2 regions of the Clostridium sp. HMP27 genome follow, and region 1 is predicted to be linked to the other one. Evidence: predicted binding sites of a transcription regulator. Region 1 holds the regulator's gene; the other holds the start of a gene.

What was found. The regulator LexA, encoded in region 1, represses DNA repair genes until DNA is damaged. The targets are predictions, from matches to a motif close to CNAACANNTGTTNG.
Region 2: DP68_RS16660 (DNA polymerase IV) is a predicted target of LexA. The motif match lies at 2,033-2,046, and genes of this name have one in related genera.

The regions. Positions count from the first base shown of each region.
Region 1 covers NZ_JMFY01000014.1:161,207-164,648, forward strand. The annotation lists gene DP68_RS06755 (tyrosine recombinase XerC) at 1-352, shown strand, start outside; gene DP68_RS06760 (hypothetical protein) at 377-757, opposite strand; gene lexA (transcriptional repressor LexA) at 1,116-1,715, shown strand; gene DP68_RS06770 (methionine gamma-lyase family protein) at 1,762-3,042, opposite strand; gene hfq (RNA chaperone Hfq) at 3,154-3,405, opposite strand.
Region 2 covers NZ_JMFY01000043.1:70,846-74,287, reverse strand. The annotation lists gene DP68_RS16670 (sugar phosphate isomerase/epimerase) at 1-220, shown strand, start outside; gene DP68_RS16665 (Gfo/Idh/MocA family oxidoreductase) at 257-1,303, shown strand; gene DP68_RS16660 (DNA polymerase IV) at 2,085-3,335, shown strand; gene DP68_RS16655 (hypothetical protein) at 3,351-3,442, shown strand, end outside.

The DNA.
Region 1 (3,442 bases):
TGATAATTATTTGAAGATTAGAAATGAGTACCTAGATAAGATTCCACCTGAACATAGGGATATATTGTTTTTAAATAAGGATAAAAAAGGAATAAGCAAACGTTCCATAGAAGTAATGGTGAAAAAATATATAGGAAAAGCTGGTTTGGATACGGATAAATACACCCCTCACAAATTGAGGCATACAGCTGCTACGCTTATGTATAAACATGGCAATGTAGATATAAGAAGTCTTCAGCAGATATTGGGCCATGAGAATATTTCCACTACTCAAATTTATACGCATGTAGATAATGAAAGATTAAGGGAAGCTGTTAAATCAAATCCATTAAGTGATGAGTATGAGGAATAATCCTCATACCTCTCCCCTAACCTATTAGTTTCTCTTTCTAAGTCTTATAAGACCTGGGTATTCTTCAGATATATATTGAGAAGCCTTTTCTTCGTCCTCTAAAAGATCTCTTAGTCCTTCTATATCATCTATAAGCTCTATCTTTTCGGTGTTATCAGTTGAATCATAGTCGTCATCCCCTACAAAAGAGTCCTCAGTTGAATCTGGCATGTCAAAATCTGTGATATCTTCTTCTTCTTGTGCTATGCCATCTATAGTTACAGAACGCATATCAAAACCATCTTTTTCTAAACATTTCCCGCAATTATTACATATTTTATTTGGATTTAAATCGCATATATCACATTTTCCACAGTCATTACAAGATTTGGTTTCCTCAAAAATACAATATGTATATCTAGCCATATATACCCCTCTTTTTCTAATAAATTTGTTCGATGGCAACCATCCGTAATACTTCCATCCTTTTAGGTTGGAGGTAACGGATGATACGCCCTTGGATAAGTTTTTCTAAGACTCAGCTGGAGATAAGTATTCTTCATAAGTAAACTCCACCTGAGTCTAAGAATCACTTGATATTTAAGTTTTATTTACAATATTTTATTATAACAAATTATGATTCTATATTCAATGAAAGTATTCATAAAAACTAATTTTATTAGAAATTATAGCATATGAGAACACAAGTTTCGAGAACATAAGTTTGATATTTTGTTTATATTATGATATAATTTTATTAAAATTATATGTAAGAGGTGTTCTTATGTCTAGGCAGGATAAGCAAAAGGAAATATACGAATATATAAAGCAGCAAATACATGATAAGGGTTACCCACCTTCCGTAAGAGAAATTTGTAATGCAGTAGGCCTTAAATCCACTTCCACTGTTCACGGTCATCTTCAAAGATTAGAAAAAAAAGGTCTTATAAAAAGGGATCCTACAAAACCTCGTGCTATTGAAGTTATGGATGAATCATTTAAAAGAGAGCTAGTTAGTATTCCTGTAATAGGTACAGTTACTGCAGGTGTGCCTATACTAGCAGTTGAAAATATAGAAGATACCTTTGCTTTGCCTGTTAACTTTATAAGAAGCAATAAAGAAATGTTTATGCTTAAAGTTCATGGAGAAAGCATGATTGATGTAGGAATAATGAATGAGGATTTAGTTATAATAGAAAAAACTAATTCAGCTGAAAATGGAGACATTGTAGTAGCGCTTATCGAAAATGAAGCTACTATAAAAAGATTTTTCAAAGAAAGTGATTTCATAAGACTACAACCTGAAAATAAGACTATGGAGCCTATAATAGTAAAAGAATGTACCATTATAGGGAAACTTATAGGACTTTATAGAAAATATTAAACCAAGCATAACATCATGCTTGGTTTTTTATTTATATATTAAGTTTCTAGTTTAATATTTTATTAAGAGCTATGATTATTCCAGTTTTTGCATGATCAAAAGTAAGACCGCCTTGCAGGTATGCTATATAAGGCTCTCTAATTGGAGCATCAGCTGAAAGTTCTATAGATGATCCTTGTATAAAGGCTCCAGCGGCCATTATAACTTGATCTTCATATCCTGGCATATCCCATGGTTCGCATTGTACAAAGGAGTCTATAGGAGAACCTAGCTGAATACCCTTGCAAAAATTTATAAGCTTTTCTTTATCGTTAAACTTGATTGCTTGAATAATATCACTTCTTTTTTCATTAAACTTTGGAAGTACCTCAAAGCCGGCAAGCTCCATTATTCTTGAACAAAATATAGCTCCTTTTACCGCTTCCATAGCAATATGAGGTGCTAAGAAAAGTCCTTGGAATAAAGTTCTCATCACACCAAAGGTAGAACCGCATTCTCCACCTATTCCCGGAATTGTAAGCCTATATGAGGCTTGAGTTACATACTCTTCTTTACCTGCTATGTATCCGCCTGTAGGAGCAATTCCTCCCCCTATGTTTTTAATAAGGGACCCTGCTACTAAATCTGCACCTACATCCGTAGGTTCTAGAGTATCTATGAATTCTCCATAACAATTGTCCACAAAACAAATAACATCTTCTCTTATGTTTTTAACAAATTTTATAATCTCGCTTATTTCAGATACAAGTAATGAATTTCTCCAACCATAGCCAGTAGATCTTTGAATATGTACGATTTTTATAGAGTTATCTTCTTTTAATGCTGCTTCTACTTCTTTTAAATTTACTTTTCCGTTATCTAAGTCTATTTGTTTATAATTTACTCCGTATTCCTTAAGTGAACCTATGTTCTTTTGCTCTCCAATTCCAATGATTCCGTGTAATGTATCATAAGGAGAACCTACTATTGATAACATAGTATCACCAGGTCTTAAATTCCCAAATAGTGCTGCACCAATGGCATGAGTTCCATTTACAAAATGAGGTCTCACTAGTGCGCTTTCTGTATTAAATATTCTTGCATATACTTTATCTAAAGAATCCCTTCCGATATCTCCATAACCATATCCTGTGGAATTAGTAAAGTGAGACTCGCTTATTCTTTCTTCTTGAAGCGCATTTAAGACCTTTAATTGGTTGAATTCCCTTATTTCATCATACCTTTTAAACTCTTCTTCTACATCTTTTAGAGCTTTTTCATATAAATCTAGTACATTATCTTTTATGTGATAGACATTCTTAAGATAATCTTTAGTTAATTTAATCATTATAATTACATCCTCCAACCTAACAATTCATAATATAGTTTTTAAAATACATACAACTTAATATATTACCACATAAAAAAATAATAGGCAAAAATTTTGCCTATTATTTCCTTAGCCATTAAATTGCGTATCTTGAGGATTAGGTGTAAATAAAATTGCTTTCGCTGGAGTTATAGTTGAAATGGCATGTTTATAAACAAGCATTTGCTTTCCTAAACAATCTAATATAACCGTAAAGCTATCAAATCCCTTTACATAACCAGTTAGTTTGAATCCATTTACAAGATGTATAGTAACATCAGTTTTATTTTTTCTTGCACCATTTAAAAATATATCTTGCAAATTGTTCACTGTTTTATTCATATAACTCACCCTCCATTATAGCTTATATATTATTATT
Region 2 (3,442 bases), on a different contig from region 1:
GCTGAATAAAAAGACACCTATTGACTTAGGGTGGTGGAAGGCAAAAATTCCAGGAAAAGGTCAAATAGATTGGGATAAATTTATAAACACTTTGAAAGAAAACAATTATAAAGGCGTTGTCAGCATAGAACATGAGGATGAAGATTATGCAAATGATGAAAGTATAATAAAAGAAGGTCTTGTATATAGCAGTAAGCATTTAAGAAAATTTATGGATTAAATTTAAGTGACTAAATAAATTAGTTGAGGTGGGAATATGATTAAAGTAGGAATTTTAGGTTGCGGTTCAATAACGAAATTTAGACATGCTCCCGAATATGCAAATAACCAGCAGGTAGAAATTGCAGCTTTTTATGATACTAATAAAAATAGAGCTGAAGAGCTAGCTTCTATTTATGGTGGTAAAGTGGCTGAGACTTATGAAGAAATTTTTAATGATCCAGAAATCACTGCAATCAGCAACTGTTTGCCCAACAATTTGCATTATAAAACAACTATAGAGGCATTAAAATCTGATAAGCATGTATTATGTGAAAAGCCTATGACTGGAGATTTAAATGAAGCTAAGGAAATGGTAGAAGTAAGCCAAAGCACTGGAAAGATACTTATGGTGGATCACAATCAAAGGTTTGCCGAAGCTCATAAAAAGGCTAAGGAGATATTAAAAAGTGGCGAACTTGGAAGAGTATTAACTTTTCATACGGTTTTTGGACATAAGGGTCCTGAATATTGGAGTGAAAACAAAACTAAAGGAACTTGGTTTTTTAACAAGGAACAATCTATACTTGGGGTTGCAGGTGATTTAGGAATTCATAAAATTGACCTGATAAGATACATCCTTGAAGATGAGATAGAGTATGTAACTGCAATGGAAGGCACATTAGATAAGAAAGATGAAAATGGTGATCTTGTTAAAGTAAGTGACAACATGATATGCACTCTTAAGACTAAAACTGGAATTATAGGAAATGCAACTTTTAGCTGGACGTATTATGGTGAGGAAAAAAATTATACAATGTTGTTCTGTGAAAAAGGAATAATGAGGATTTATGATAATCCTGAATATGACTTAATAGTTGAAAAACTTAATGGCGAAAAGGTGTTTTATAAAGTAGGTAAACTTCAGACAAATGATAATCAAACATCTACAGGTATCATTGATGAATTTATTGAGGCAATAATACAAAATAGAAAACCATTAATTACAGGAGAAGATGGCTTAGAAGCCTTGAAGGTTATCTTAGCAGCAATTGAATCAGCTTCAAGTCATAAGAGTGTCCGTATATCAAAGGCAAATGGATAGTTAGGGTTTACTTCTATATTTTACTATATAAAAAATCAGATAGTATTATTAAATTATTTTTTAAAAATAAAAAAAGATAATGTATTATATTTTTATAATTGAGCACAATAATAGCATAAGGGACATGACAGTTGAGCGAAGACTTATATATGCTCTTAGGTTTTGGGGTGTATATGAGTCGAACAAAGATTTTACATAGATCTATAAGGGTTTATGTAAGGTCGGCGATAAGATCTTATACTGTGAGGTAAAGTTTTATTATAGTTGATTTTGAAAAATAAATTCATTATAATAGGGCTGAAACTTATAATATAAGGTCGAGTTAAGATTATATAATGTATTGAAATAGATTTTATAGAGTCGAGAGATTTTATAAGGTTTATTATATATGTTATATAGTCGAGGAAACCATTATTATAGGTTGTGATTTGTTTTATTATAGTCGCAAGATTATAATAAGGCAATAAACTATCTATATTAGTGCAACTTAGATTATTATGTTCTTTAGATGTGATATTAGCCCTAAAAAGTTAATAACTTTATGAAAACTAATATCATAAAATGGGCATAAATGGATTGCTCATAAAAACCAGAAATTCCGATACTTTACGAAATAAAGTATCGGAATTTTTTTGTTTTTATAATAATACCTCAATTATAGTTTTAACTTAAGTCATAATTTTTTTAAAAACCTCTTATAAAAAGTATAAAAATGGTATATAATATATACGAACATATGTTCTAAGGTATGAATTGAAATTTATTAAGAGGTTGAGAGTTTATGAGTAGATTAATTTTTCACATTGACGTAAATAGTGCATACCTTTCATGGGAGGCAACCTACAGGCTTCAGCAAGGAGAGGAATTAGATCTTAGAACAATTCCATCAGTGGTAGGTGGGAATGAGTCAAGTAGACATGGAATTGTTTTGACGAAATCCATTCCTGCAAAGAAATACAATATTCAAACCGGTGAAACTTTATATAATGCTAGAATAAAGTGCCCTGAATTAGTAGTGGTACCACCAAGATATTGGCTATACGTTCAGTGCAGCTCAGCTATGCATGAAATATTACAAGAGTATACACCCAACATACAAAGATTTTCTGTAGATGAAAGTTTCTTAGATTTTTCTGATATGGAAAATTTACATCCAGATTATATTAAACTTGCTGAAACCATAAAGCAAAGAATAAAAGATGAATTAGGGTTTACAGTGAATATAGGAATATCAAATAATAAACTACTTGCAAAAGTTGCTTCAGATCTAAAAAAGCCAGATAAAATACACACTCTATTTCAACGGGAGATAAAGGAGAAAATGTGGCCTCTTCCAGTTGAAGATTTATTTATGGTAGGTAGAGCTACAACTCCTAAATTACACAAATTAAATATCAATACAATAGGAGATTTAGCAAATTATGATGTTAATATACTAAAAAATATTTTAAAAAGTCATGGAGAATTAATTTGGAATTATGCTAATGGTATAGATAACTCAAAGGTTAAAAAAGGTAATTATATTGATATTAAGGGCATAGGGAACTCTACAACAATTCCTTTTGATGTAGAAGATAAAGAAACAGCCCATAAGGTAATTTTATCTTTATGTGAAACAGTAAGTATGAGGCTTAGAAATTCAGGTAATTGCTGTAAGGTGGTTTCAGTATCAATAAGAGGCAGTGATTTGATATCTTATTCACGTCAAAAGAAGTTAATTACAGCTACAGATTCCACTAGAAAAATATATGAAGTAGCATGCTTGTTATTTGATAATGCATGGAAAGGAAATAACATAAGACATCTAGGGGTGCATATAACAGATTTTTGTAATAATGATTTTTATCAATACAGCATACTTGATTCCTTTGATTATGATAGAGATAGAGAATTAAATAAGGCAGTGGATGAAATTAGATTAAAGTATGGAAATAAAGCTATCATGAGATCGTGTTTTCTGCATTCAGGTTTGAGTTCAATGTGCGGAGGCATAGGGGAAGAGGACTATCCGTTAATTAGTTCTATGCTATAGTGAAAGGTGAGATTTATGAGAATCATAGCTAAGCCAATTGAAGTAGTTTCTTACACCAACGATAAGGGTGATATAAGGCCTTTAAGATTTAGGTTGCAGATGGAGGA